Regions from separate parts of the Streptomyces sp. NPDC091281 genome, predicted to be linked through region 1. Evidence: riboswitches for the same ligand, from Rfam matches in the RefSeq annotation. Region 1 holds a riboswitch; each other region holds the start of a gene.

Region 1 (9,906 bases):
ACTGGCCACCGCGCGCACGATGAGCTTCTTCCGGCTCGTCGAGGCACGCGCGCACGCCCGCGCGGGCGACGCGCACGCCGCGGGCGCCGCCCTCAAGGCCGCCGAGAGCTGGCTGGAGCGCTCCCGCGAGGGCGACGGCGACCCGTCCTGGCTCGGCTTCTACTCCTACGACCGGTTCGCCGCCGACGCCGCCGAGTGCTACCGCGACCTCAAGGCACCCCGCCAGGTCCGCCGCTTCACCGAGCAGGCCCTCTCCCGGCCCACCGAGGAGTTCGTCCGCTCGCACGGCCTGCGCCTCGTCGTCTCCGCCGTCGCGGAACTGGAGTCCGGCAACCTCGACGCGGCCTGCGAGCAGGGCGTCCGCGCCGTCGAGGTCGCCGGCCGCATCTCCTCCGCCCGCACCACCGAGTACGTCAAGGACCTCCTCCACCGCCTGGAGCCCTACGGCGACGAGCCCCGCGTCGTCGAACTCCGCGAACGGGCCCGGCCACTGCTGATGACACCGGCCTGAGGGCGGTCGACGGCGGCCTGAGGGCGCCTGGCGGCGGCGCGGGACGGACGGCCTCGCGGAGGGCGGGCCGGGGCTGCCTCGCGGCGGCGGGCCGGGCCGCCCGACGGCGCGGGGAACGGGTCGCCCGGTAGCACGCGAAACGGGTCGCCCGGCAGTGCGCGGGGCAGGTCGCTCCTTCCGCGCACCGAAGGATTCGCCTCACGGCGGCTCCCCCGCCCGTCCCCCTCCGCAAGATCAAGGCGCCTCTCCCGGGTTTGAAGGGATTGTCAGTGGCGCAGTGCACTATCGAAGCCGGGAGGTGGTGCAGGTGCGGGGCAGCGGGCTGGACTGCGACGTGCTGGTGATCGGAGGCGGGATCGTCGGCCTGTCGACGGCGCACGCCATCGGCCGCGCCGCGCCGGGCACCCGCGTCACCGTGCTGGAGAAGGAACCGGGCCCCGCCCGCCACCAGACCGGCCGCAACAGCGGCGTCGTCCACAGCGGGATCTACTACCGCCCCGGCTCCCTCAAGGCGCGCTACGCGGTCCGCGGCGCCGCCGAGATGATCAAGTTCTGCGCGGAGTACGGCATCCCGCACGCCGTCCCCGGCAAGCTGATCGTCGCCACCGACCGCGCCGAGCTGCCCCGCCTGCACGCCCTGGTCCAGCGCGGCCGGGAGAACGGCATCCCGGTCCGCGAACTGGGCCCCGCCCAGATCATGGAGTACGAACCGGAGGTCAGGGGCCTCGCCGCGATCCGCGTCCGCACCACCGGCACCTGCGACTTCACCGCCGTCGCCCGCCAGCTCGCCGAGTCCTCCGGCGCCGACATCCGCTACGGCGCGCAGGTCACCCGGATCGACCGCCGCCCCGACCGGGGCGTGGCCGTGCGCACCGCGCGCGGGGACGTCGTCCGCGGCCGGGTCCTGGTGAACTGCGCCGGGCTGCACTGCGACGAGATCGCCCTCCTGACCGGCGACGAGCCCGGCATCCGCATCGTGCCCTTCCGGGGCGAGTACTACGACCTGGCCCGCCCCGAGCTGGTGCGCGGCCTGGTCTATCCGGTGCCCGACCCGGCGTTCCCCTTCCTCGGCGTCCACCTCACCCGCGGCCTGCACGGCTCGGTCCACGTCGGCCCCAACGCCGTACCGGCCCTCGCCCGCGAGGGGTACGGCTGGGGGACGGTCAGCGCGCGCGAGACGGCGTCCACGGCGGCCTGGCCCGGCACCTGGCACCTCGCCCGGCGGCACTGGCGGTACGGGGCGGGCGAGCTGCGCCGCTCCCTGTCGAAGGCGGCGTTCGTCGACCAGGTGCGGCGGCTGCTGCCCGGGGTCGAGCCGGACGACCTGGTGCGGGCGGCGCCCGGCGTGCGCGCGCAGGCGGTGCGCCGGGACGGCTCCCTCGTCGACGACTTCCTGATCCGGGAGACCCCCCGCGCCGTCCACGTGCTCAACGCGCCCTCCCCCGCCGCCACGGCCTCCCTCCCGATCGGCCGCGAGGTGGCCCGCAGAGCGCTGGCCGCCCTGGCGGAGGCGTAGCGCACGGGCTCCGGGACCCGCCCGTAAAATCGACACCACTGTGTCTGATTCCCTGAGCACCCCCGACGCCCCCGGGCCCGCCGCCGGTGACCACCACCCCGGCGAGTCGGTCCGTCACACCCGCGCCAAGGGCGAGCCCCGCTTCCCGGACGGGCCGCGGGCCGACCCGGCCGGTTCGCACTTCGAGCGGCGCATCCGCAGCTTCCAGCCCCGGCGCAGCCGGGTCACGGCCGGGCAGGCCGACGCGCTGCAACGGCTGTGGGCGCGGTGGGGCACCGACATCGACGGTCACCCCGTCGACCTCGCGGCGCTGTTCGGCGACGACCGGCCCGTCGTCCTGGAGATCGGCTTCGGGATGGGCGAGGCGACCGCGCGGATGGCCGCCGCCGACCCCGGCACGAACATCCTCGCCGTGGACGTGCACACCCCCGGCCAGGGCAACCTGCTCAACCTGGCCGACCAGGGCGGCCTCACCAACGTACGGGTGGCCAACGGCGACGCGATCATCCTGCTCCGCGAGATGCTGCCGCCGGACGCGCTGGCCGGACTGCGCGTCTACTTCCCCGACCCCTGGCCGAAGAAGCGCCACCACAAGCGGCGGCTGATCCAGCCGGAGTTCCTGACCCTCGCCGCGACCCGGCTGCGGCCCGGCGGGCTGGTGCACTGCGCGACGGACTGGGAGCCGTACGCCGAGCAGATGCTGGAGGTGCTGACCGCACACCCCGCCTTCGAGAACACGACGCCCGGCGGCGGATTCGCGCCGCGGCCGGACTTCCGGCCGCTGACCCGTTTCGAGGGGCAGGGCCTGGAGAAGGGTCATGTCGTGAACGACCTGCTCTTCCGCCGCGTACCGGACGGAGCACGGGGGGACCACTGACCGGCGGCGGCCCCCCGTCCCCACCGGCCTCCGGCCGCCGACCACCGGTCACCGGCCCGGTCCCGGTCCCCTCCACCGCCGTCCACTGTCCCGTTAGGGTCGATGCCGTGGCCACCCGTTCCCCGACCCCACCGCACCCTCCGCTTCCGCCGCACCCCGGCGGTCCGGCGGCGGACGGGTCGCTGCGGCACGCGCACTGGTGGCAGCGCCCCTGGGTCCGCTACGGCGCCCTCATCACCCTGCTCGCGCTGTCCGGGCTGGTCATCCTGGCCCTGGTCCGCGAGCAGACCGGCACCCAGGGCTTCCTGGTCGGGCTGGGCCTCGCCGTCCTGCCGGTGCCGCTGCTGACAGCCGTGTTCCGCTGGCTGGACCGGGTGGAGCCGGGCCCCTGGCCGAACCTGGTCTTCGCGTTCGCCTGGGGGGCCTGCGCGGCGGCGCTGATCGCGATCGTCGCCAACAGCTTCGCCACCCGCTGGATCGCCACCGCGACCGCGGACCCGTCCGGCGCGGACACCATCGGCGCGACGGTGATAGCGCCCGTCGTCGAGGAGTCCGCGAAGGCGGCGGCGATCCTGCTGGTGTTCCTGTTCCGCAGACGGGACTTCACCGGGCTCGTCGACGGGGTGGTGATAGCGGGGATCACCGCGACCGGCTTCGCGTTCACCGAGAACATCCTCTACCTGGGCACCGCCTTCGGCACCGACCAGCTCACGGGCGACACCGGCATCGAGTCGGTCACCCTCGCCACGTTCTTCGTGCGGGTCGTCATGTCGCCGTTCGCGCACCCCCTGTTCACCGTCCTGACCGGCCTCGGCTTCGGGATCGCCGCCCTGTCCGGCGAGGGCCGGCGCGTGCGCCGGGTGCTGCTGCCGCTGGCGGGGCTGCTGCTCGCGATGAGCATGCACGCCCTGTGGAACGGCTCCTCGGTGCTCGGCGAGTGGGGCTTCTTCGCGGTGTACGGGGCGTTCATGGTGCCCGCGTTCGCGGTGCTGACCTGGCTGGTGGTGTGGACCCGGCAGCGGGAGCTGGGCACGGTCCGCGACGAGCTGCCCGCGTACACGGCGGCGGGCTGGCTCTCCCCCGCCGAGCCCTACGCGCTCGGCTCGATGCGCGCCCGCAGACTGGCCCGCGACCACGCGCGGCAGTACCTCGGCAGGCCGGGCGCGAAGGCGGTCGCCGAGTACGAGGCGTACGCGACGTCCCTGGCGTTCCTGCGCCACCGCGGGCGGCTCGGCCGGGCGGGGGCGGACTTCGTGGCCCGGGAGCGCGAGCTGCTGAACGAGCTGTGGCGCCGCCGCGACATCGCCCGCCCCGCCCTCGACCACGCGGCCCGCATGACCGCACCCCCGATCCCGGCCCAGTTCCCCTACGGGCCGTACGGGGCCTACGGGTCGTACGGAATGCGGCCCGCCTACGGAACCCCGGCACCCTACGGGGGCCACCCGGTCCACCCCGCCCACCCGGCCCCCGGAAGCCAGGGCCCTTACGGCCCGCACCCCTACGCCCCGTACACCCCGTACGGGCAGGGCGGCCACGACCCCCGCGCGCCCTACCCGCCCCCGGCCGGGTCGCCCTACCCGCCCCCTACGGGTTCCTAGGCCGACGCCTCGGTGAGACGGTCCTGTTCCGCCGCCGTGAGGTCGAGGTCGGCTACCGCGAGCAGGGCGGGGAGCTGGTCGACGGTGCGGGCGGAGGCGATGGGGGCGGCGACCGTGGGCCGGGAGGCGAGCCAGGCGAGGGCCACCGTGGCAATCTCCGCGTCCCGCTCCCGGGCGATCGCGTCGAGCACGGTGAGCACCCGCCGGCCGCGCTCGGTCTCCAGGTGCTTGGCGGCGCCCGAGGCGCGGGGGCTGTCCACGGTCGTCCCCGGGCGGTACTTGCCGGTGAGGAACCCGGCGGCCAGCGCGTAGTACGGCACGGCGGACAGGCCCGCGTCGGCGGCGAGGTCCTGGAGGGGGCCCTCGTAGGTGGCGCGGGAGACCAGGTTGTAGTGCGGCTGGACGGCGACGTAGCGGGCGAGTCCCTCGCGCTCGGCGAGGTCGAGGGAGGCCTTCAGCCGCTCGGGGGTGATGTTGGAGGCGGCGACCTGCCGGACCTTGCCCGCCCGCACCAGTGCGTCGAGGGCGCCGACGATCTCCTCGACGGGCGTCTCGGGTTTGTCGAAGTGCGTGTAGTACAGGTCGATGCGGTCGGTGCCGAGGCGGCGCAGGGAGGCGTCGGCGGCGGCCTTGATGTTGGCCGCGGAGAGGCCGGGATAGTCGGGGTGCTGGCTCACCTTGGTGGCGATGACGACGTCGTCGCGGTTGCCGCGGGCCTTGAGCCACTTGCCGATGAGGGTCTCCGACTCACCGCCGGAGTTGCCCTCGATCCACGCCGAGTAGGAGTCGGCGGTGTCCAGGAAGTTGCCGCCCGCCGCGGTGTAGGCGTCGAGGACGGCGAAGGTGGCCGCCTCGTCGGCGGTCCAGCCGAAGACGTTGCCGCCGAGGGCGAGGGGGAAGACCTTCAGGTCGGAGGAGCCGAGTGTGCGCAGAGAGGTCATGCCCCGTGACAACACCTCGGCCGGAGGCACGTGTTCCGTGCCTCCGGCCAAGGGTTCGCAAACTCCGGGGAACGTCCGGGGGACCTCACCGACCCCCGGCCGCTTCCCCGGAGGGTCTCGGAGGGTTCCTCGGGGCTTCTTCTCAGGGCCCCGCCAGGGACCCGCTCAGGGGTTGAGCCCCTTGTCGCGCAGCCAGGCGCCCGGGTCGATGCCGGAGGCGCTGCCGCCCGGGTGGACCTCCAGGTGGAGGTGGGCGCCGGTGACGTTGCCGGTGGCGCCGACGCGGCCGATGACGTCGCCGGTGCCGACCTTCTGGCCGACGCTGACGCTGATCGACGACTGGTGGGCGAACCACAGCTCGGTGCCGTCGTCGAGGGTCAGCACGGTCTTGTACCCGTACGACCCGTCCCAGCCCGCGGAGGTGATCGTGCCGCTGTGCACGGCCTTGATCAGGGTGCCGGTGGGGGCGGCGAAGTCGAGGCCGGTGTGGTACCCGGAGGACCAGTAGGCGCCCGCCTGGCCGAAGGTCGAGGTGATCGTGTACGACGAGGTCGGCAGCGTGTACTGCTTGGCCAGCTCGGCGAGGCGCTCGGCCTCGGCCTTCTTGGCGGCTTCCTCGGCGGCCTTCTTCTTGGCGGCCTCGGCCTTGGCCTCCGCCTCCTTCTCGGCCTTGGCGGCGGCGGCCGAGGCGGCCTTGGCGGCGGCTTCCTCGGCGGCCTGCTGCGCCTTGAGGTCGACCTGGGCCTGCTGCGACTCGGCCTGCGCCATGATCCGGCTGCGCAGCGACTCGCCCGCGCCGGTGTCGGAGCCCGCGCCGATGCCGGTACCGGTGCTCGCGGTGACGACGGCGCTGTCCTCGGCGACCGTCTCGGCGGCGAAGCTGCTGAGCGCGGGCGCCGTCTCCTCGGGGGTGTCGTCGTCCGAGATCAGGGAACCCACGTTGGGCAGGTCCGGCAGGGAGATGGAGACGGGGGGCTTGCCCGTGTTGGCGCTGGCCATCCCGGCACCGCCGACGGCGGCTATGACACCGACGCCGAGGACGGTGGAGCTGCGGGCGAGTCCGCCACGCTGCTTGGCGACGCGGTGCTTGCCACGGACCGGGCGGACGGACTCCGCGGTGGGATTCCACTCCTCCCAGGGGCCCTCGTCGGTGCGGTAGCTGCCGTAGCCGAAGGTCTGGCTGGGCACGGCGGGGGCTTCGGGGGCAGGCGGGTTCGACGCCACGCGGGCGTACTCCTTTCCTTCCGTCGCCTACCGGGTTAGCTGACGGGTTCGGAGCGGGAAGGTCTCCTACGCGCGTATACCGGCCGTGTTTCCACGGCGGCTTCCGCGTGATTCACCCCAAGGTGGTGGTTCCCCGGTTCCCTTACGGGATTCGGCGCGTGCGCACGGAGCCGACTCTTGTGACGGCTGGGACGACCGCGCTGCGTTATCGAACGTTAATAGACCCGGGCCCGGGATTCCAAGCCGTTCCGCTTGATCAACAAGATTTCTGGCCTGGACTTTCACCCCAGGAGCGGTGAAAAACGGGCGAGTTGACCTCGCCCGAGGAATAACCCGGCGGCCCGCTTAAACCTGACGGTGACTCAGCTGTAACCGCAGCCCACTCGCGTGATCACCGCACGTGACGAAGGTCAGGGGTGGCGGACGGCGAGCAGCGCCATGTCGTCCGTGGTCGCGCCCCCGGTGTGCCGGTGCACGTCCTCGGCGAGGGCGGCGATCACCGCGGCCGGGTGCCCGAAGATCCGTCCGGCGAGGCGCTGCGCGGGGTCGTAGAACCGGCCGGAGCGGTCGCGGGCCTCGGAGAGGCCGTCGGTGTAGAGCAGCAGCGTGGCCCCCGCCGGGAAGGGCGTCTCCTCGGCCCGCCCCGGCACGGGGTGGAGGTCGCCCATGCCCAGCGGCAGGGCGGGGTCGCGGACGTCGAGCACGCGCACCGCGCCGTCGGCGTGCAGCAGCAGCGGGGGCGGATGGCCGTGGCTGAGCAGCCGCAGGACGCCGTCGCCGTGCGGGAGTTCGGCGAGAACGGCGGTGGCGAACCCCTCGGCGGCGTGCAACCGCGCGCCCACATCGGACGGACCGCCGCCGCGCCCCGGGTCGTAGGGGTCGTACGAGTCGTACGGATCTTCCGAGGCGTGCGGGCCGTAGGGGTCGTACGGGTCGCGCGCGTCTCGCCCGTCCTGCGGGGCGGACGGGTCGTACGGGTCGTAGGGGTCCCGGTGGACGCACCACTCCACGCCCTGGCGGGTCAGGGCGTGCTCCAGCCGTGCGGCGACCGCCTCCAGGGTGGCTTCGCGTTCGGCGGCCTCGCGGAAGGCGCCGATGACGGTGGCGACGGCGGCGACGGCCCCCATCCCCTTGCCGCGGACGTCCCCCACGATGAGCCGGACGCCGTGGGCGCTGTCCTGGACGGCGTAGAGGTCGCCCCCGATGGCGGCGTCGCGCTGGGCGGCCTGGTAGCGGGCGGCGACGCGGTAGCCGCCGATGCGGTCGGGGGGCCGGGGCAGCACCGCGCGCTGGGTGGCCTCGGCGATGTGCCGCGCGGAGGCGAGGCGGGCGTCGCCCCGGCGCAGGACCTGGTTGAGGAGCGCGGCGAGGACGGTGACCGTGACGACGGTGACCAGTTCGGTGATGGTGGTCTCGTCGGGCCGCACGTGGTGGTAGGCGTGCACCAGGTAGGTCGCGGCGAGGGCGGCGAGCCCGGTGACGAGGGTGCCGGTGAGGGTGAAGAAGGGGGCGGCGACGAGCGGGGCGGCGGTGAAGAAGGGGATCGCGGTGAAGTACTCGGGGGTGCTGACGTCGTAGCCGATGCCGCCGACGATCAGCAGGGCGGGCAGGAGGCGCAGCAGGGTGCGCGGGGACGGACGCCGCCCGCGCACGCCGGATGCGGCCCGGGGCCCCTTGTCGTCCACTCCCCCAGGCTGGCGGGGTCCGGGACGGGCGGCGAGCGGGGTGGTCCGACCGGAGGACCACCCGGACGGGAGGACCATCCGCGCCGGAGGCGCACAACGACCGAGGGCCGGAACCCTGTAAAGGATTCCGGCCCTCGGCCTTCAGTAGCGGGGACAGGATTTGAACCTGCGACCTCTGGGTTATGAGCCCAGCGAGCTACCGAGCTGCTCCACCCCGCGTCGTTGTGTTCACAGCCTACGTCATTTCTGAGGCGCTCGTGACCACGGGTGGTTCCGGGGGCGTACGGGGGCTACGGGTCCGGCTCAGAGGAGGTGCTGGTTGGGGGCCTTGGCCTGGGACTCGTACGCCGGGAGGACGAGGACGTCCGCGCCCGCGGCGGTGAGCAGGCCGGTGCCGTCGGCGTCGGGGACGAAGGTGTCGGGCTCGCGCCAGGCCGTCACCACGCGGCGGACGCCCGCGTCGAGGATCAGGCGGGCGCAGGGCGCCGGGCGGGAGGCGCGGCGCACGCAGGGCTCCAGGCTGGAGTAGACGGTGGCCGTGGGCAGCCGCGGGTCGGCCGGGTCGATCTTGGCGAGGGCGGCCTCCTCGGCGTGCACGACCGGGTCGCCGTCCTCGCGGGAGTGGCCGCGGGCCAGTTCGGTGCCGTCGGCGGCGACCACGACGGCGCCGACGCTGAACGCGGTGCGCGAGGGCGGGCAGGCGGCGGCCAGTTCGCAGGCGAGGGCGAGCCAGTGCCGGTCGGCGGCGGCGGGGCGCGGGCCGGTGCCGGGCGCGGTCGGCTCGTACACGGCGAGGACCACGTCCTCGATGCGGCGGGTGGAGACGAGCCGCAGCCGTCCGCCCTGATAGCCGCCGGGGCCGAAGAGGCGGGGCGCGGCCGGGTCGCCGACGAAGAGGGGGGCCGTGACGAGCTGGAGTTCGTCGGCGAGGCCGTCCCGGAGCAGCTGGGTGTGGATCGTGCCGCCGCCCTCGACCATCAGCCGCCGCACGCCCCGCACGTCGTGCAGGTGCTCCAGCAGCCGCCGCCAGTCCAGGTCGTCCCCCAGGGCGACGACGTCGGCGGCGAGGCCGAGCGCGCGGGCCCGCTCGGCGCCCGCGCCGGTCGTGTACAGCACCTTGTCGCCGCCCGTGTGCCAGAACCGGGCGGCGGGGTCGAGGTCGCCGGAGCCGCTGACCATGACCTTCAGCGGGTACTCCGGGCGGCCCGCGGCGAGCCGGGCGGCGCGGCGTACGGGCGAGTTGACCAGCAGCCGGGGGTTGTCGGCGCGCAGGGTGCCGGCGCCGACCAGGATGGCGTCCACGGAGGCGCGCACCTCGTCGACCCGGTCGAAGTCGGCCGGTCCGGACAGCAGCAGCCGCTCGGGGCCGGTGTCGTCGAGGTAGCCGTCGAGGGAGACGGCGGCGGACAGCAGGACGTACGGGTACGGCATCGGCGGGTCTCTCCGGGCGGGGCTCGGCGGGGCGGGCGGAAGCGGGGGCGGGGCTCGGCGGTGGGCGGGCGGGCGGCACCCTTGGTTCAAGTTTGAAACAAACCTACACTGGGGGCATGACGA
Region 2 (9,906 bases), on a different contig from region 1:
TGCCCTCGCGCAGGTCGGTGCCGGGCGTCTTGCCCGACTCGTGGGAGTCGGAGGCGATGTCGAGGACGTCGTCGGCGAGCTGGAAGGCGACGCCGAGCCGCTCCCCGTACTGGGTGAGCATGTCCACGACCGTGTCGTCGGCGCCGGACATCATGGCGCCGAAGCGGCAGGCGACGGCGACCAGGGAGCCGGTCTTGCCGCCGAGCACGTCGAGGTAGTGGTCGACGGGGTCGCGCCCGTCGGTCGGCCCGGCGGTCTCCAGGATCTGGCCGGTGACGAGGCGCTCGAACGCCTCCGCCTGGACCCGGACGGCCTCGGGGCCGAGGTCGGCGAGGATGTGGGAGGCGCGGGCGAAGAGGAAGTCGCCGGTGAGGACGGCGACGGAGTTCCCCCAGCGGGTGTTCGCGCTCGGCACCCCGCGCCGTACGGCCGCCTCGTCCATGACGTCGTCGTGGTAGAGCGTGGCGAGGTGGGTCAGCTCGACCACGACGGCCGAGGGCACGACCCCGGGGGCGTAGGGGTCGCCGAACTGGGCCGCGAGCATCACGAGCAGCGGCCGGAACCGCTTCCCGCCCGCGCGCACGAGGTGCTGCGCGGCCTCCGTGATGAACGGGACCTCGCTCTTCGTGGCTTCGAGCAGGCCTTCCTCGACAGCCGTCAATCCGGCCTGGACATCGGCTTCCAGAGCCTGGTCCCGCACGCTCAGCCCGAACGGCCCGACGACGGTCACGAGGGGTCTCCTGTCTGCTGGTGTCTTCCGGCGATCACACGGTTTGTCGATACGTCGCTGCCCTCACTCAAGTCAGCGTATCCGGTCACGTTTCGATCACCGACAGGCCCCACGTCCCCCTGCCTCGAACTTCGCCCGACCGGGAGGCGCCGACCCACCCGTCCCACCGCCCTCACAGGCATCGCGCGCCCCATATGTTACCGACCGGAAGGTATGTACCCCTTCCGGTCGGGGACACGTCGATCGGCGCCCGCATCCGCACTCCGACCGCGCCCCCTCAGCCACCCCTCCCGACCCTCTTCCACCCCTCACCCCTCACTCCCACAACCCCCACCCCATTAAAGCCACTTGAGCTATATGACCGTTTTACCCGCCTTGTGGACGCAGGTGAGTTGGCTCACCCGTGCCGCCATCGAGCAACCCTGACCGGATTTTTTAATTCCGCTTTGCTCAAGCGGAAGTTGAGCGCCAGCCCCCGCAAAGGATCAAGCGCCCGAAAACCCCAGACCAAGGTCAATAGGGACGACCTGTGAATCAGCCACTTGTTCCCGACATGTGCTCTCGCATACGTTCCCGGCCTGTCGGACAGACGCCTAATCCTGCCGCCGTCCGACAACCCCATCGACGAAGACATTCGCGGCAGGAGCGGGGGACCCAGGTAAGTCGCCGTCCCGGCGCGTACGTCACACACGGACGCGGCGGAACGGCTCGGGGTGAAGCCGCGCCACCGTGTCCGTACGGCGGCCGGCCGGGCACCTCCCCGCCCGAACCCGACAGCTCACCTCGCAGGCGCCGGAGAGGAACCCCTTCATGTCCGCTGTCACCCAGCCCCGCCGCACCCGCACCCGCCTGGTCCGCACCGTCGCCGTGGCCTGCGCCGGCGCCGCCGCGCTCACCCTCCCCTTCATCGGCGCCACCAGCGCCTCCGCCGCCCCCGCCACCTCGGCCGCCACCTCCGCCGGGTACACGAACAACCTCGACGGCTGGATCCGCGAGTCCCTCGCGATCATGGCCGAGAAGGGCATCCCGGGCAGCTACGACGGCATCTACCGCAACGTGATGCGGGAGTCCTCGGGCAACCCGAACGCGATCAACCTGTGGGACTCCAACGCCGCGGCCGGCATCCCGTCGAAGGGCCTGCTCCAGGTCATCGACCCGACGTTCGCCGCGTACCACGTGGACGGCACCGCCTACGACCCGTACGACCCGGTCGCCAACATCACCGCCGCCTGCAACTACGCCGCCGACCGCTACGGCTCCATCGACAACGTCTTCGGCGCCTACTGACGGTCCCGGGCCGCCGGGGTTCCTCGCGGAACCCCCTGAGGGAGCGGAACCCCTAAGGGAAGAGTCGTTCGAGGACGGCGGCCACGCCGTCGTCCTCGTTCGACGTCGTCACCTCGTCGGCCACCGCCTTCAGCTCCGGATGGGCGTTCGCCATGGCCACCCCGCGCGCCGCCCAGTCGAACATCGGGATGTCGTTGGGCATGTCCCCGAAGGCGAGGGTGTCCTCGGGCCGCAGCCCGAGCCGCTCCGCCGCCAGCGCCAGCCCCGTCGCCTTGGTCACCCCGCACGGCTGGAGTTCCACCGTGCCCGGCCCCGACATGGTGACGGTGGCCAGCGAGCCGACCACCGCGCGGGCGGTCACCGCCAACTCGTCGTCGGTCAGGCCGGGATGGCGCAGCAGCACCTTGCTGATCGGCTCGCACCACAGGTCGTCCCGGCGGCCGACCCGCACCGCCGGCAGGGTCGGGTGCGGCATCAGGTAGCCCGGCTCGATCAGGGTCAGCCCGTCGATCCCGTCCTGGTCGACGGCGGCGTACACCTGCCCCACCTCGGCCTCGATCTTGCCGATCGCCGTCTCCGCCAGCTCCCGGTCCAGGGTGACCGACCACAGCAGGCGGTCGGCGCCGATGTCGTAGAGCTGCGCGCCCTGGCCGCAGACGGCGAGGCCTCTGCTCCGCAGGATGTCCAGCAGCGGCCGTACCCGGGGCGCGGGGCGGCCCGTGACCACGAGGTGGCGGGCACCGGCGGCCGCCACCCGCGCGAGCGCGTCGAGCGACCGGTCGGAGAACGTGTCGTCGCCGCGCAGCAGCGTCCCGTCCAGGTCGGTGGCGATCAGGGAGTACGCGCAGCGCGCGGCATATGCGTGGGGTGCGGGCATGATCAGAGAATACGGATTCCGGCCGGATCGGACTCACCGCCGCAGCCGCGCCCCCGGCCCCGCTCTTCCGGCACGCTGCCGGTGCGCTGCCGGTGCGCTCACCGCTCGCTGGCGGTCCGCTTCCGGTGTGCTTTCACCCCGCTTCCCTCCGCTTTCCGGCCGCTTTCCGGCGCAACGCCGGGTACAGGGCGGTTAAAGGCCTCTGCCCGGAATGGCAACAACCAGGTCCGCTCCCTACCGCCCCGCCCGCCCGGAGGGGTACCGTCCCCCTGTCCAGGGGGGACTTGATCGGGGGGTCAGGTTGAGCAGCGGACGTATTCGTGTGCTGGGTCCGGAGGACCTGGCCGAGGGGGACCGGGAACGGTGGCGGGCGCTGCGCGCCGCGTCGACGGCGCCGCGGAACCCCTTCATGGAACCGGAGTTCGCCACCGCGGTGGGCCGGGTCCGGCCCGCCACCCGGGTGGCGGTGGTGTACGAGGGGCGCGAGCCGGTCGGTTTCCTGCCGCACGAACGCGGCGCGCTGGGCCGCGGGCAGGCCCTCGCGCACGGCGTCTCGGACGTGCAGGGCGCGGTCCTCGCGCCGGGCCTCGGTCTGGGCGCCGACGAACTGCTGCGCGCCTGCGGCCTGTCGAGCTTCGCCTTCGACAACCTGGAGGCCGAACAGGGCCTGTTCGTGCCGCACGCGGCGGCGGAGTACGCGTCGTACGTCATCGACGTCGAGAAGGGCTACGAGACGTACGAGTCCGTGCTGCGCGCCCAGTCGCCGAAGTTCCTGAAGACGACGCTCGCCAAGGAGCGCCGACTCGGCCGCCAGGTCGGGGAGTTGCGGTTCGTCTTCGACGAGCGCGATCCGGCGGCGCTGCGCACGCTCATGGCGTGGAAGTCCGCGCAGTACCGCAGGACCGGCCGCCGCGACCGCTTCGCGCAGGAGTGGATCAACCGGCTCGTCGGCCTGCTCGCCGAGACCCGCGCGCCGGACTGCGCGGGCACCCTCTCCGTCCTCTACGCGGGCGGGCGGCCGATCGCCGCGCACTTCGGTCTGCGCTCCTCGACCGTCCTGGCCTGCTGGTTCCCGTCCTACGAACCGGAGTTCGCCAGGTTCTCCCCCGGTCTGGTGCTGCATCTGCGGATGGCCGAGGCCGCCGCCGCCGAGGGCATCGGGCTGCTCGACCTGGGCCGGGGGGCGGCCGAGTACAAGGACGCGCTGCGGACGGGCGAGGTGCCCGTGTACGAGGGGGCGTGGACGCGTCCGGGGGTGGGCGCCGCGCTCCACTGGCTGGGGCGTGAACCGGCGCGCCGGGCCCATCACTTCGTCCGCAACCGGCCGAGACTCGCGGCGACGGCCGCCCGGGTGCTGAAGGGCGCCGGCCGGCTGCGCCGCGCCTGAGCCACCGATCCAGGGGAGGGTGCATGGCGACCGAGCCACGCGTACGGCAGGAGATCCGGCGGTTCCTCGACATCCCGCCGGTGCAGGTCGCCGAGCTGGATCTGGACCCGGGAGGCGGGCCCGGCGGCGGGGACGGGGGCAGTGGCGGGGGCGGGGGCGTTCTGAGACCCGGCCCCGGCAGCCCGCCGGTCACGCACGGCGCGGTGTTCGTGCTGGTCCGGGTGGGCGGACGGCCGGTCGCCACGCTGCTGGGGCAGGTCCCCGAGGGCGCCGATCCGACGACGGTGCTCACCGCGCTCGCACGGGAGCGCACCCCCTCGGACCTCTGCGAACTCCCCGACCTCGCCGTCACCGTGCCGTCGACCACCGTGGTCGTCGCCACCCGCGAGCGCGCCGACCGGCTCGCCACCGCCCTGGACTCCCTGCTCGCGCAGGACCACCCGGACGCCGAGATCGTCGTCGTCGACAACGCGCCCGTCACGGACGCCACCCGCGACCTCGTCGTCCACAAGTACGGTGACCGCGTCCGCTACCTGACCGAGCCGGTGCCCGGTCTCGCCGTCGCCCACAACACGGGGCTGGCCACCGCCCGGGGCGACGTGGTCGCCTTCACCGACGACGACGTGGTCGCCGACCCGCGCTGGCTCACCGAACTCACCGCCCCCTTCAGCGCCGACCCCGGCCTCGGCTGCGCGACCGGTTTGATCCTGCCCGCCCGGCTGCGCACCCCCGCGCAGGTGCTGCTGGAGAGCCACGGCGGCTTCGCGAAGGGCTTCACCCCCCGCACGTACGACCCGTACGACCCGCCCGCCGACGAGCCGCTGTTCCCGTTCACGGCGGGCCGTTTCGGCTCCGGCGCCAACATGGCGTACCGCACGCGCGTCCTGCGCGCCGTCGGCGGGTTCGACCCGGCGACCGGCGCGGGCACCCCGGCCCGCGGCGGCGACGACCTGTACGGCTTCGTCCGCGTCCTGGCCGCCGGGCACCGGCTGCGCTACACCCCGCACGCCCTGGTCTGGCACCACCACCGGGAGACCTGGCGCGACCTGGAGACCCAGGCCTACGGCTACGGCGCGGGCCTCACCGCCTACCTCACCGCGATCCTCGTCAACCGGCCCGGCCTGCTGCCCGCGTTCCTCGCCCGACTGCCCCGCGGCCTCGCCCACGCCCGCACCCTGACCGCCGTCCGCGACACCGAGGGCGGGGAGGGCGCGGGCGGTGTCGGCGGGGGCGCGGGCGCGCCGGGCGGGCACGACGCCCGCACCCACCCCTGGCCGGGACGGCTCTCCCGGCTCCAGCGACGGGGCATGCTGTACGGGCCCGTCGGCTACGTACGGGCCCGGCGGGCGGTACGGGGGCTGCCGACAGTTCGGGGCGGCGGCTCGGACTCCGGTCGGAGTGCGGCTTCCGGCGGGGACGCGGCGTCCGGCGGGAACGGCGCTTCCGGCGGGGGCGCGCGATGACGGCCGCCGACGGGCCGGACCGTACGGGCCGCGCCGACGCGATCCCGGTCTTCCTCTACCACGCCGTCATGGACGATCCGCCGGACTGGATCGCGGAGTTCACCGTCACCCCGCAGCAGTTCGCCGCCCATCTCGACGCGGTCGTGGACAGCGGGCGGACCCCGGTGACCGTGAGCGCGCTCGCCGACCATCTCGCCGGGCGGGCCGCGCTGCCCGCCCGGCCGGTGCTGCTGACCTTCGACGACGGTTTCGCGGACCTGCCCGGACCGACCGCCGAGGCGCTGGCCGGGCGGCACCTGGCGGCCACCGCCTACCTCACCACCGGGGCGATCGCGCCGGGCGGGCGCAGTCTGCTGCCGCCCGCGCCGATGATGACGCTGGCCCAGGCGGCGGGCCTGGAGGGGCACGGCATGGAGATCGGCAGCCACACCGTCACCCACGCCCAGCTCGACACGCTCCCTTCCGCCGACCTCGACCGTGAACTCCGCGACTCCCGCGCCGTCCTGGAGGACGCCCTCGGTCATCCGGTACGGCACCTCGCCTACCCGCACGGCTACAACAGCGGCCGGGTACGGCGCCGGGCCGCCGCCGCGGGCTACGAGACGGCCACCGCCGTACGGCACGCGCTGAGTTCGGAGCGCGACGAGGCGCACCGCATCGCCCGGCTCATCGTGCGCCGCGGCCACACCCTGGCCGACGTCGAGGCGTGGCTCGCCGGGTCCGGCGCCCGGATCGCGCCCTACCGCGACGGGCCGAGGACGGTCGGCTGGCGCTGGTACCGGCGGGCCCGCGCGGTGGTGCGGGGGCCGGTCTTCGCGGGCTGAGACCGTCCTCCCCGAGCAGGACCCGGGAAGGGGCGGTCAGCGTAGGGGCTGGTTGAGGTAGGGGTCGGCGACCGAGCCGCGCAGGCTGCGCCAGGCCCGGTCGCCCGCCACCGCCAGGTCGCAGTGCGGGCCGGGGTCGCGGTAGTTCCACTGGAGTGCGGCCTTCACCCCGGTCAGGCTCTTCAGCACGGCGGGCACCCCGGCGTACCACTCGGCCTGCCGGTCCGGGCGGGTCGGGTCGTCGGCGCTGCCGAACTCGGAGAGCATCAGCGGCTTGTCGTCGGAGATGTGGGCGCGTATCCAGGCGTGGGTGGCGCGCTGGGTCTCGGCGAAGGAGAGCCATTCCGCCTGGTGGCAGCGGTAGTAGTTGTACTGGTTGTAGGCGATCCAGTCGACGTAGGCGTCGCCCGGGTACATGCGCTTCATCAGGTCGGCGTGTTCGAGGTAGCCGGTGGTGATCCAGGTCCACACCACGTTGGTGACGCCCAGCTCCCGGAACCGGTCGTGGAGGTGCCGGTAGGCGCGCACGTACTCCTCGGGGGTGCCGCTGGCCGGGGTGCGGGTGTCCATCTCCAGGTCGAAGGAGAGGAACACCTTCTGCCCGAACTCCTTGACCCGGCGGGCCTGGACGTCGATGACGGACGCGTCGAGGTCACCGTCCGCGATCTGTCTCCAGGTCGGCTGCTGGGCGGCGGTGCCGCCCCACCACTTGCTCTCCCACGACAGCAGCAGCAGACGGTCGTCGGCCGCCACCTTCCGCTCCTGCGGGGTGATCAACTGGCCTTCCAGCCGGGTCCCTTCGACCCGCGACATGTCGTGGTACGTGTAGACGACGTCCAGTTTCCGGCCGATGCGCCGCTCGTAACCGCGCACCTTCTCGGCCAGGTCGCTCTTCTCGTGCGGCACGAACGCGCCGAACCAGGCACCGCAGGGCGGCACCAGCAGGTCGGTCGGCGCGCACGGCCCGCCGATGGTCGTGGGGCGGACGCCGGCCGCCGGTTCGTCGTCCGCGCCGTCACCGTCGGGGCCGCTCTTGAGGAGGAAGGCGGCGGTCAGCGCGGCGCAGAGCACCAGGGCGACCACGAGCGGCAACCGGCGCGGGACGGCCGGGCGGCGGGGCGGGCGGCGCGGGCCGCGGTGGCGGTGGACGGGCAGCGTCCCGACGGGACCCGGGTCGTGGCCGGGGCGGGGCGGGGTCACGTGGCGGTACCCCCCGCGGTCCTCGGCGGGGAGGCCCGCAGCCGCGGACAGAACGCGGCGGCCGTGGCCAGCAGGGTGAGCGTCAGCAGGACGCGCTCCGCGCTGAAGGCGTGCGAGGCGATGAACACGGTGGCGACGAGCATCACCAGCGCCACGCTCACGAGCACCGTGAGCATGAGCCGTTCGAGCAGGTCGGAGTGGTGCTCGAAGGCCGGGTCCGGGTGGCCCGGCCGGTCCGAGGGGCCCGCGGCGGGGAGCACGGTCAGCGCGGGCGCGCAGATCCGCAGCACGGCGGCGCCGGGTCCGGCGACCAGGAACACCACCATCGCGACGCCCCGCAGCGGGGAGCCGTCCGGCAGGGCGAGCGCGGTCAGGGCCAGCCATCCGCCGAGCGCGGGCAGCGCCCGGTCGGCCAGGTCGCGCGGTGTCATCGGCCCGCCTCCTTCAGTACGTACGCCACTCCGGCCTCGTTGGCCGCCACCCGCTCGAACAGCGGGGAGGCGGCGACGGCGTCCCGGATGCCCGCCAACTGGGCCTCGGTGAGCAGGCCGTTCATCTCGGCGTTCGCGAACTGGCCGCGGGTGAACAGGACATAGGCCCGGCCCGGTGCCTCCACGGCGGACATGTCGGCGGCGAGGGTGGCTGCCGGGTCGCGCAGGATCCGGTCGACGTGCTCGCGGGCGTCGTCGAGGAACCAGTAGTGGCCGAGGCGCCCGTACTGGTCGAAGGCGAGCGGGTAGTTGCGGTCCGACGCCACCACCAGCGAGTCGTCCGGCGCGGCGTCGACGACCTGCCGGACGAGGTCCACCTCGGCGGGCGGGAAGTAGCTGAGGCGGTCCTTCCCGGAGTAGCTCGGCACGAACGCGAGGGTGCCCGCGAGGAGCGCGAGCAGCGGGAGCCAGACGTAGCGGCGCGGCGGGTGGGGCGCGACGGTCGCCCGGCCGCTCGCTTCCGGGCTCCGCTCGTGGGCGGCTCGTTCCGCGGGCAGCAGGGCCGCCGCGGCGAAGAACGCGGCGCCGGGCAGCATGAACATCAGCACCCGGAAGATCATCTCGCTGCCGTAGCTGCTCGCGCCGAGCATCGGCAGCGGGGCCGCCGCGATCAGCAGCAGCGGCATCGCGCGCCGCCGCAGGACCGGTCTGCGCCACACGCCCACCGCGGCGAGCAGCAGCGCCGACGCCGACAGCAGCCGGGCCGCCCACGATGTCAGCACCGCTCCGGTGCCGGTGGGGGTGGCGCCGTAGCCGGTCGAGACGTTGCCGCCGATGTCGCCGATCGAGCGGATCATGTCGGGCATCGCCGCGGAGAGGAACGGCAGCGCGGCGGTGAGGCACCAGGCCAGGAAGATCACGGCGGTGGTGAGGATCGGGACGCGGTCGCGGTAGCGGCGGGTGAGGAAGAGGGCGGCCAGCGAGACGATCAGCATGCCCGGGGTCAGCTGGTGCGAGATCACGACGGCCACCACCAGCAGGGTGAGCAGCACCGTCCACACCGCCTGCCGCTGCCGCGCCGCCGAGGGGTCGGAGCCGCCCGCGGGACCGCCCGTGCCGTCCGCGCCGTCGGCGGCCGGGCCGGGGCGGCCGTAGCGGCGCAGGACGACGGCGAGCACGCCGAGGTGCAGGGCGAAGGCCACGGACTGCGGGGAGAAGTAGTCCTGGCCGACCCAGTTGGCGACGCAGAAGATCCACACGCCGGTCCAGATCAGCCGCCGGTCCTCGGTGAAGGTGCGGTAGATCAGCACGAGCGGGAGCAGCAGCATCAGGCTGGAGACCAGGGGCCACCAGGTCATGAACTGGGCGGCGGAGTCCACCCCGAGCAGCCGGACCAGCGTGGCCTGCGCGGCGAAGAAGCCCGGCCACTGGTCGTAGACCGCCATGTCCCCGATCGCGTCCGCGTTCTGGAGGCGGCCCGCGGTGAGGAGGTGGTCGATGACCGCGTCGTGCTTCCACGCCCACGCGTACAGGGGCGTCGGGTAGAGCACAGCCTGGGTGGCCCGCTCCATCACGAGCAGCGCCACGACGTACGCCGGGGCCCACGCGGGGTGGCGGCGCGGGCCGCGCACGGTGCTCCAGAACCCGGCGGTGAGCAGGGCGAGTCCGGCCCAGAAGGTGGGGTGCAGCGCGGTGACGAGGCCGAAG
Region 3 (9,906 bases), on a different contig from region 1:
GCTGACCGGCGCCCCGCCCCGCCCCGGTGGGCGCGGCGGACGCGGCGGGCGCGGCGGTGCCCGAAGTCCCGGTGAATCGTTGGTCGAATGGGTTGGCCACAGCCGTCCCACTGCCTACCATCGATCACCGCAAGACTTTGTGCACCGTCGCACAATCTCCTCGGGAGGTTCCCTTGCACCGCCGCCGTCGCACCGCGCTCCTGCTCTCCGCCGCGCTCACCGCGGCGGCCCCGCTCCTCTCCGCCTGCGGGAACGAGGCGCACCCCGGAGCGGCGGCCGTCGTCGGCGGCCAGCGGATCACCGTCGCGCAGCTGGAGAACCGGGTGGACGAGGTCCGCTCCGCCCAGCGCGCCGCCGTCTCCGACGACACCCAGTACGCCCAGGCCCTCACCCAGACCGGCGGCCTCACCCGCGACACCCTGCACGGCATGGTCCTCGACCGGGTCCTGCACCGGGCCGCCGAGGACGAGGGCGTCACCGTCAGCCGCAAGGAGGTCCAGGCCCTGCGCACCGACCTGGAGCGGCAGGCGGGCGGCGCGAAGGCCCTGGAGACGACCTGGCTTCAGCAGTACGGCGTGCCGCCGCAGCGCCTCGACGAGAACCTGCGCGTCCAGGTCGAGGCGCAGAAGCTCGCCGCCCGCCTCGGCATGGACACCAGCCAGCCCGCCTTCTGGGACACCCTCTCCAAGGCGTCCCGCGCCCTCGACGTCGACGTCAACCCGCGCTACGGGGACTGGGACGCGCGGAAGGTGAGCCGGGTCGACGCGAAGACGCCGTGGGTCCGGGACGTGACCAAGCCCGCGGAGACGCCGCAACCGGCCTGACGGACGCGACGGCCACGCCCGGCCCTTTCCGCGGTCCGTCCGACCCCGACCCGACCCGACCCGGTCCGGTCCGTCCGGTCGGTCCTGTCCGGTCGGCCCCGTCCGGTCCCGGGCGGGCCCGACGCGCCGGGTCCGCCCGGCACCCGACGGCCGGACACGAGAAAGTCTGCACGCTTCCGGGCCACCCCGCCGAGCCTGTGGAAAACCCGCCCGCACCCGGCCCCGACCCGCTCCGGTACGACCGCGCTCCGGGGCCTGTGGACAACTCGGGGCGGGGTCGGCGGGGTGGGTTACGTTCGGGGGGTGAACGCAACGAGTCCCGAAGCCGTCCCCACCCCCGCCGCCGGTCCCGGCCGCGTCGTCCTCCTCACCACCAGCCACCGCGTCGCCCCCGGCCTGCTCTCCTGGCCCGCCTGGCAGGCGCTGCGCTCCGCCGACCTGGTCCTGTGCGCGGACGGCGCCCACCCCCAGCTGCCCTACCTCCGCGAGGCGGGCATACGGGTGGAGGAGTCCGCGCCCACCGCGGAGGACCTCGTCGCGGCGGCGGCCGGGGGGCGCAGCGTGGTCGTCGTGGCCACCGGCGAGGGCGAACCGGCCCTCACCGACGGCCTGGCCCGCCTCGCCGGTTCCGGACCGCTCGCCCTGCCCGCGCTCGAACTGCTCCCCGCCTCCTACGACCTGCCGGGCGCCCGCCTCCTCGACCTCGTCCAGGTCATGGACCGTATCCGCGCCGCCTGCCCCTGGTCCTCGATCCAGACCCACCAGGGCCTCGCGAAGTACGGCGTGGAGGAGATGTACGAACTCGTCGAGGCCATCGAGGACGGCGACCGCCAGGCGCTCCGGGAGGAGCTGGGCGACGTGCTGCTCCAGGTCGTCTTCCACGCCCGGATCGCCGAGGAGGACCCCGAGGAGCCGTTCTCCGTCGACGACGTGGCGGGCACGATCGTCGCCAAGCTGGTCCACCGTCACCCCCATGTCTTCGGCGACGCCACGGCGACCACCCCGGAGGAGGTCAAGGAGCACTGGCGGCGCACCAAGGCGGAGGAGAAGCACCGCGCCTCGGTGACCGAGGGCGTCCCCCTCCAGCAGCCCGCCCTCGCCCTCGCCGCCAAACTGGCGTCCAGAGTCCGCGTCACCGACGGCCTGACGGTCCCCCTCCCGGCCGCCGACGGCATCGGCTACGAACTCCTCGCCCTGGCCGCCCGCGCGGAGGCGGAGGGCGTCGACCCGGAGGCCGCCCTGCGCGCCGCGGCCCGCGTCTACCGCGACGCGATTGTGTCGGCCGAGGGGGTGGACGGTTAGTACGGTGGGTTCCTGAGCCGACGTGGTGTACGGGGGCGGTCATGGAACACGAGTCGTGGGCACCGGGCGCGGGGGCATCCCGACGACGGACGGATCGGGCGGCACTCGGCGTGCTGCCGGGGACGACCTGGTGCGAGGGGACGCGGTGACGGCGTATCCGTCGGCACGCTGCGAGCAGTGCGGCAGCATCGGTCTGGCGGGGAGCGAGTGCCCGGTGTGCGGCGTCGGTGTCCCGCTGCCCGCGACCCGCCGGCTGCCGATCGCGACCGACCCGCCCGGACCGGAGGCCCCCGCCGAGGAGGACGCGGGGAAGGACCTCGGGTTCATCCAGTTCATCCAGCCTCCGGGCTGGTACGCGGAGGGCCGAACGCAGTCGTCCCCCTCCGGACCGGACAGCGCGGCCGACTCCCCGCCCGCCGGGGGTGACGCCGACGACGGCGGCCTGGTCCGGCTCCCCTCAGGCGAGGAGTACTCCTTTCCTCCGCCTCCGGGGGTGAGCCCCGCGGCCCCGCCGTCCCCCGGAGAGAGAGTGGCGCCCCCTCCAGCGGCACCCGCCTCGGGCCGACCCGAAGCGTCGGCTTCCCCCGCCGCTCCGTGGGGAGTTCCACCGGGGGCCCCCTCCAAGGCGTTCGCCGGGCCGTTGCCCGTCTCAGAGCCGCCGGGGTCGTCGGGTCCGCCCGAGGCCGAGAAGGCCCTTCCCCCGGCACCGTTCCTGCGGTGGCCCGGGGCGGCTTCACCACCGGTTCCAAGGCCGTATGCTCCGGAACCGGTGGCTCCGGAACCGGTGGCTCCGGAACCGGTGGCTCCGGAACCGGTGGCTCCGGAACCGTACGCTCCGCTGCCGACCACCTCTTCCCCACCTCCCACCGCCGACCACGTCGACTTCCGTGACGGGACGTTCCACGGGCCGGTCGTCGGGGTGCAGCACCACACCACCTACACCTCGGCGGACGGCGGGTTCGGGCTGGCCGATCCCGCGAGCCGACCGGTCGCCGCGGAGGCGGACCCGGTGGCGTTCGGGGTGCGTCCCGTGCGGCGGCCGGGCGTGCACGACCCGCTGCCCCCGTACGTACGGCGTGACCTCGACGCCATGCTGTCCGGCTGGCGGGAGCGGCACGGCCTGCTGGTGATCACCGGAGGCCCGCTCACCGGCAAGTCCCGCACCGCGTGGGCCGCCCTGCTGCGCGACACACCGCCGGGAACCCGCGTGTACGCCCCCGCCCCCGGCACCGACCTGCGCCCCCTGCCCTCCCTCCTCCGGGGTCGTCCGGGCCACTACGCGCTGTGGCTCGACGAGTTGGAGGGCTATCTCGGCGACCACGGCCTGACGGCGGGTCTGCTGGCCGAACTCACCGCGCTGGACGTGCCGGTGGTGGCCACGATGACCGACGACGTCTACGACGAGCACCGTTTCGGCAGCGGGGCGGCCCCCCGTCTCCTGAGCCGGGCCCGTACCGAGGCCGTCAGCTCCCGTTGGAGCGCGGCCGAGTTGGACCGGTTCGCCGCCGCCGGGAGCCCCCTGCTGGACGAGGCGCTCGCCCGGCGCGGTACCACCGGCGTCACCCAGTACCTCGCGCTGGGCACCGAACTCGCGGAGCTGCTGCTTCGCGCCCGCCTCTCCACCAGCCGTCATCCCTACGGTCGTCTGCTGGTCCGGGCTGCCGTCGAGCTGACGATGTGCGGCGTCACAGGCGGCCTGCACCGTTCCCTGCTGGAGCAGGCGGCCCGGTGCTATCCGGCGGGCCGGGCCGCCAGTCATCGCGAGTCCTTCGAGAGCGCGATCGCCTGGGCCACCGAACTCCGCCACGGCCTCACCGGCCTGCTGGTGGCCTCGTCCCGGCCGGACCACACCGTCTGGCGACCGTACGGCTCCCTCGTCGCGGACGCCGAGCGGCACGGCCCGCTCACCCGCATCGACCGCGAGATCTGGCGGGCCGCGCTGGACGGCACCAAGGACAGCGCCGACGTCCATGAAGCCGTCCGTGCCACCGGCCGGGCCGCTTTCGAGGCGTCGGCCGAGGCGGGCGACCCGGAGGCCCTACGGCTGATGGCGCTGCTCGCGGAGCACCCGGCCGAGCAACTGTCCTGGTACCGGCGGGCCGCCGACGCGGGCATCACCGAGCTGGCGGCCCGGGTCGGCGAACTCCTCCTGGCCGACGGGAAGCCGGAGGAGGCGCTGCCGTACCTGCGCACCGCCGCCGAACAGCCCGACGCCGCCCCCGCCACCGCCCGCCTCCTCGGCCGGGCCCACCTCGCCCTGGCGGAGACCTGGCTGCGCCGGGGCGAACAGGGCGACGACGCGGAGGCGGCCCAGCACCTGGGGGATCTGCTGCTGGGGCGCGGGGAACTGAGGGCGGCCGGGAACAGCTACTCGACGGCCGAGAGCCACGGGTACCCGCCCGCCGCGCGCGGCCGGGGCATGCACCTCCTGCTGTGGGGGGAACCGGCCGAGGCCGAGATGTACCTGGCGCGCGCCGCCGACGCGGGCGACCCGATCGCGGCGACGCTGCGGAAGAACCTGCGCAGCGAAGACGCGCGCGGTCCGAGGGAGCTGGAGACCTCCCTGGAGGACACGATGATGGAGAGCATCTACCCCTGGGACCACACCCACCTCGGCCATCTCCGAGAGAAGCAGGGCCGTCTCGAAGACGCCCGCTTCGCCTACGAGCTGGGCTACGCCCAGGGCGACCCCTACGCCGCCCACCGCCTCGCCCGCCTCCTGCACCGGCAGGGCCGCACCGAGGAAGCCGCCGAGTGGTCCCGCAAAGCCGCCGCGGGCGGCTACCCGGGTACAGCCGCAGCCGCAGCTCCCCCCGCCACCCCACCCCCCACCCCCGCCCCGGATACGGTCAGGGAGTGACCGACCAGCCCACCCCCACCCCCACCCCCCGGCCCCCCGAGAGCACCGAGGACCCCGCCCCCGGCGCTCCCCCCGCCCCCGCCCTCTTCACGTGGGAGTTCGCCACCGATCCCTACCCGGCGTACGCCTGGCTGCGGGAGCACGCGCCGGTGCACCGTACGCGGCTGCCCAGCGGGGTGGAGGCCTGGCTGGTCACCCGGTACGCCGACGCCAAGCAGGCCCTCGCCGAGCCGCGCCTCAGCAAGAACCCGGCGCACCACGACGGGCCCGCGCACGCCCGGGGCCGTACCGGCATCCCGGGGGAGCGCAAGGCCGAGCTGATGACGCATCTGCTGAACATCGACCCGCCGGACCACACCCGGCTGCGCCGTCTCGTCAGCAAGGCGTTCACCCCGCGCCGGGTGGCCGAGTTCACGCCCCGCGTGCAGGAGCTGACCGACGGTCTGATCGACCGGTTCGCGGCGGACGGCGAGGCCGACCTCATCCACGACTTCGCGTTCCCGCTCCCCATCTACGCCATCTGCGACCTGCTCGGCGTCCCCCGCGAGGACCAGGACGACTTCCGCGACTGGGCGGGCATGATGATCCGCCACGGCGGCGGCCCGCGCGGCGGTGTCGCCCGCTCGGTGAAGAAGATGCGCGGCTACCTCGCCGACCTCATCCACCGCAAGCGCGAGGCCCTGACCGCCGAGGCGGCGCCCGGCGAGGACCTTCTCTCGGGCCTCATCCGCGCCTCCGACCACGGCGAGCACCTCACCGAGAACGAGGCCGCCGCGATGGCCTTCATCCTCCTGTTCGCCGGGTTCGAGACGACCGTCAACCTCATCGGCAACGGCACCTACGCCCTCCTCACCCACCCCGAGCAGCGCCACCGCCTCCAGTCCGCGCTGGCGGCGGGCGACCGCACCCTGCTGGAGACGGGCGTCGAGGAACTCCTGCGCTACGACGGCCCCGTGGAACTGGCCACCTGGCGGTTCGCCACCGAGCCGCTCACCGTCGGCGGGCAGGACATCGCCCCCGGCGATCCCGTCCTCGTCGTGCTGGCCGCCGCCGACCGCGACCCGGCCCGCTTCACCGACCCCGACGTCCTCGACCTCTCCCGACGTGACAACCAGCACCTCGGCTACGGCCACGGCATCCACTACTGCCTGGGCGCCCCGCTGGCCCGCCTGGAGGGCCAGACCGCGCTCGCCACCCTGCTCACCCGGCTGCCCGACCTCCGACTCGCCGCCGACCCGGCGGAGTTGAGATGGCGCGGCGGGCTCATCATGCGGGGGCTGCGTACGCTGCCGGTCGCCTTCTCATCCTCCCCACCGAAAAGATGACCGTTCTTCAACAATGTGATCTTCACGTGATCTGCGCGGCATGAACTTGTGACAAGTGATCGTCTGCCTATACCTTCACCTGTCAACACGACGACCGCGTCCGTCCGTTCGCGTCCGTTCGCGTCCGATCGCGTCGCCGTGTGGGCACCGCTGTCTAGGGAAAGGCCCCCGCATGCTCTCCGGGAACGGTCGTCACCGTCGACCCCGTCAGGCCCCGGCCCTGCTCGTCGCGGCAGGCGTGACCGGCTCCGCCATCGCGATCCCGCTGCTCGGCGCCTCCGGCGCGAGCGCCGCCGACGGCTCGGTCTGGGACAAGGTCGCGGAGTGCGAGACCGGTGGCTCCTGGAGCGCCGACGAGGGCGGCGGCGAGTACGGCGGCCTGGCGCTGAGCCAGGACGACTGGGTGGCGTACGGCGGTCTCGACTACGCGGAGCGGGCCGACCTGGCCAGCCGCAACCAGCAGATCTCCATCGCCCAGAAGCTCCTCGCCGACCAGGGTGTCGGCGCCTGGGGCAGCTGCGCCCCGGAGGCCGGTCTCACCCTGGCCAACGGCACGGGCGCCCTGGACACCGGCGTGGTGGACGACTCCGGCGAAAGCGGTTCGTCCGGTACGTCCGAGGACGCTTCCCTCGTGCCCGGCCTGTCCGACCTCTCCAAGGGCGGCACCGGTTCCGCGGGCTCCTCCGGTTCCTCGGGCTCCGGCAAGTCCGCCGATCCGTCGGCCGAGTCCGGCGACCCGTCCGCGAACCCGTCGGCGGACGAGAAGACTTCGCCCTCTTCGTCCCCTTCCTCCTCTTCGTCCGCCAAGCCCGCCCCGTCCGGATCGGCCGACGCGGACGACCCCACGGCCTCCGGCACCCCCTCGGACGACACGGACACCCCGGACCGTTCCGGCGAGTTCGTCCAGGACGTCGGTTCCTGGAGCCTCGTCGACACCGGCTCCCTCGGCAGCGCGCCCCCCCCTGGACGGCGGCATCCTCGACACGGGCTCGGCCGACGCGGACGCGGACACCGATTCCGGCACCGGTCGCCACCGCGGCGCCACCGCCGAGGAGAAGGCCGTCCCCGACGCCACGGAGCCCGCCTCCAGCGGCCGTCACGCCGCGAACGCCACCGGGGCCCCGTCCGGCACGTACACGGTCCGCGTCGGCGACTCCCTGGAGTCCATCGCCGACTCCCTTGACTTCGACGGCGGATGGCGCGCGCTGTACGCCGCCAACCGGGGCGCCATCGGCGCCGACCCGGACAACATCAGCGCCGGTCAGACGCTGACCACCCCGGTCGGGACAGAAGCCGGAAACGGGACGAAGTGACCTGAGCACTCGTCACACTTCATGCTGAATGTCCGGTTTGGTGAAAGTGTGGGATGAGTCTCAGAAGCCCTGATCGTCTTTGAAATTCCGCCGAGCGCGTGTCTACGGTCATCACCGCTCGGCAACCCGAGCCCCGGCCGTCACAACGCCGAATCCTGCCAGTGGCAGTCCGGGAACAGTCGTCGCGTCACGCGCCGCAGGCAGGAGCGGGGGACCCAGGTAAGTGCCGTCTCCGGGAGTCGACCGGAGCGGCTGGGGGTGAAGCCACACCGCCGGGAGCACGCCTCCCGCGCCGGAGTGGCCGGGCAACTCAACCGGCCCGAACCCGACAGCTCACCTCGCAGGCGTCGGTGAGGGGATCCTCCATGCTGTTTTCCGGCAAGGGCAAGCACCGCCGTCCGTCCAAGGCCACCCGCGTCGCCGCGCTCGCCGGTGTCACCGGCGTCGCCATCGCCGCCCCGCTGATGGCGGCCGGCAACGCCTCCGCCGCCACCGCCTCCGAGTGGGACGCCGTCGCCCAGTGCGAGTCCGGCGGCAACTGGTCCATCAACACCGGCAACGGCTACTACGGCGGCCTCCAGTTCTCCGCCTCCACCTGGGCCGCGTACGGCGGCACGCAGTACGCCGCGCAGGCCAACCAGGCCTCGAAGGCGCAGCAGATCGAGATCGCCGAGAAGGTCCTCGCGGGCCAGGGCAAGGGCGCCTGGCCGGTCTGCGGCGTGGGCCTGTCCTCCGCCGCGTACGGCGGCGGCTCCTCCTCGGAGTCCTCGTCCAGCGGCTCCTCCTCCAGCGGCTCCTCCTCCAGCGGCTCCGGTTCCAGCAGCTCCGGCTCCGCCAAGACCGAGAGCCGCGCCACCGAGCAGCAGAGCGCCTCCCGCTCCGCCGAGCGCCCGGCCGCCAAGAAGCAGCAGAAGACCGTCACCACCCCGACCGGCAAGAAGGTCAAGAAGGGCGACGGCGAGTACAAGGTCGTCAAGGGCGACACCCTCAGCTCCATCGCCGCCGCGCACGACGTCAAGGGCGGCTGGGCCAAGCTCTTCGAGCTGAACAAGGACATCGTCCAGGACGCCGACCTGATCTACCCCGGTCAGCAGCTGCACCTGAAGTGATCCCGGCGTGACCCCGCGGGCGTCCCGTCCCGCACCGGGTCACGACCCGACAGGCCGCTCACCCCTCGCACGGGCGCGGCCGGCCCCCACCGGCCCCCCTTGCGAGCCCGTCCCCCACGGGCCCCCCCGCCCCGGCGCGTGTTCCCCCGTACGCGTCGGGGCGGGGTCATGTCGTCACCCCCCGGCCGCCACGCGGCTCCCGCCCCGCCCCCCGGCCGCCACGACCCCCCGTCACCCCCGTCACCCCCGCGCCTCCGGCGCCCCGCATTCGTCGCCTCCCGGTCATCCGGAGTTGGCCCTCCCCTTTGTTCCGCTCTGAAACAATGGGTACAGTCCCTTGCGCGCCCGCAGCGTGCCCCCGCGGCCCCCTGTCCACGGGACGGTCGGTCGGGTGGCGACGCCCCCCGGGCGGTTAGGCTCTAGGCGCACCACAACAGCGTCACATCCCAAGAAGGAGATGCTCGTGCCGTCCATCGACGTCGTCGTAGCCCGGGAAATCCTGGACTCCCGAGGCAACCCCACGGTCGAGGTCGAGGTCGGCCTCGACGACGGCAGCACGGGTCGTGCCGCCGTTCCGTCCGGCGCCTCCACCGGTGCCTTCGAGGCCATCGAACTGCGTGACGGTGACCCCAACCGCTACCAGGGCAAGGGTGTCGAGAAGGCCGTCCTCGCCGTCATCGAGCAGATCGGCCCCGAGCTGGTCGGCTACGACGCCACCGAGCAGCGCCTGATCGACCAGGCGATGTTCGACCTGGACGCCACGGACAACAAGGGCTCGCTCGGCGCCAACGCCATCCTCGGCGTCTCCCTCGCCGTCGCGCACGCCGCCTCCGAGGCCAGCGACCTGCCGCTCTTCCGCTACCTCGGCGGTCCGAACGCGCACCTGCTGCCCGTCCCGATGATGAACATCCTGAACGGCGGCTCGCACGCCGACTCCAACGTGGACATCCAGGAGTTCATGATCGCCCCCATCGGCGCGGAGTCCTTCTCCGAGGCCCTGCGCTGGGGCACCGAGGTCTACCACACCCTCAAGAAGGTGCTGAAGTCCAAGGGCCTGGCCACCGGCCTCGGCGACGAGGGCGGCTTCGCCCCGAACCTCGGCTCCAACCGCGAGGCCCTCGACCTCATCCTCGAAGCGATCAAGGAAGCCGGTTACGCGCCCGGCGAGCAGAT

The links. A riboswitch is a leader RNA that binds a small molecule or an ion and turns the genes downstream of it on or off. The one in region 1 is predicted to bind cyclic di-AMP.
Region 2: another riboswitch for cyclic di-AMP. It lies ahead of ACIQPQ_RS33905 (transglycosylase SLT domain-containing protein); the one in region 1 lies ahead of ACIQPQ_RS23080 (M23 family metallopeptidase).
Region 3: another riboswitch for cyclic di-AMP. It lies ahead of ACIQPQ_RS12030 (transglycosylase family protein); the one in region 1 lies ahead of ACIQPQ_RS23080 (M23 family metallopeptidase).

What each region holds. Positions count from the first base shown of each region.
Region 1 covers NZ_JBIVUY010000008.1:402,187-412,092, reverse strand. Annotated here, with positions in the region: gene ACIQPQ_RS23105 (MFS transporter) at 1-511, shown strand, start outside; gene lhgO (L-2-hydroxyglutarate oxidase) at 789-2,027, shown strand; gene trmB (tRNA (guanosine(46)-N7)-methyltransferase TrmB) at 2,068-2,904, shown strand; gene ACIQPQ_RS23090 (PrsW family intramembrane metalloprotease) at 3,012-4,502, shown strand; gene ACIQPQ_RS23085 (aldo/keto reductase) at 4,499-5,443, opposite strand; gene ACIQPQ_RS23080 (M23 family metallopeptidase) at 5,609-6,667, opposite strand; cyclic di-AMP (ydaO/yuaA leader) riboswitch at 6,675-6,834, opposite strand; gene ACIQPQ_RS23075 (PP2C family protein-serine/threonine phosphatase) at 7,078-8,352, opposite strand; tRNA gene ACIQPQ_RS23070 (tRNA-Met) at 8,498-8,571, opposite strand; gene ACIQPQ_RS23065 (dihydrofolate reductase family protein) at 8,656-9,783, opposite strand; gene ACIQPQ_RS23060 (MarR family winged helix-turn-helix transcriptional regulator) at 9,900-9,906, shown strand, end outside.
Region 2 covers NZ_JBIVUY010000016.1:196,530-206,435, reverse strand. Annotated here, with positions in the region: gene ACIQPQ_RS33910 (polyprenyl synthetase family protein) at 1-730, opposite strand, end outside; cyclic di-AMP (ydaO/yuaA leader) riboswitch at 1,343-1,535, shown strand; gene ACIQPQ_RS33905 (transglycosylase SLT domain-containing protein) at 1,541-2,017, shown strand; gene ACIQPQ_RS33900 (HAD family hydrolase) at 2,070-2,894, opposite strand; gene ACIQPQ_RS33895 (GNAT family N-acetyltransferase) at 3,196-4,281, shown strand; gene ACIQPQ_RS33890 (glycosyltransferase) at 4,305-5,744, shown strand; gene ACIQPQ_RS33885 (polysaccharide deacetylase family protein) at 5,741-6,568, shown strand; gene ACIQPQ_RS33880 (glycosyl hydrolase) at 6,605-7,768, opposite strand; gene ACIQPQ_RS33875 (hypothetical protein) at 7,765-8,199, opposite strand; gene ACIQPQ_RS33870 (glycosyltransferase) at 8,196-9,906, opposite strand, start outside.
Region 3 covers NZ_JBIVUY010000004.1:101,816-111,721, reverse strand. Annotated here, with positions in the region: gene ACIQPQ_RS12065 (glycoside hydrolase domain-containing protein) at 1-5, shown strand, start outside; gene ACIQPQ_RS12060 (SurA N-terminal domain-containing protein) at 174-824, shown strand; gene ACIQPQ_RS12055 (nucleoside triphosphate pyrophosphohydrolase) at 1,128-2,126, shown strand; gene ACIQPQ_RS12050 (hypothetical protein) at 2,941-4,986, shown strand; gene ACIQPQ_RS12045 (cytochrome P450) at 4,983-6,311, shown strand; gene ACIQPQ_RS12040 (transglycosylase family protein) at 6,550-7,494, shown strand; gene ACIQPQ_RS12035 (hypothetical protein) at 7,469-7,624, shown strand; cyclic di-AMP (ydaO/yuaA leader) riboswitch at 7,807-7,986, shown strand; gene ACIQPQ_RS12030 (transglycosylase family protein) at 7,990-8,733, shown strand; gene eno (phosphopyruvate hydratase) at 9,191-9,906, shown strand, end outside.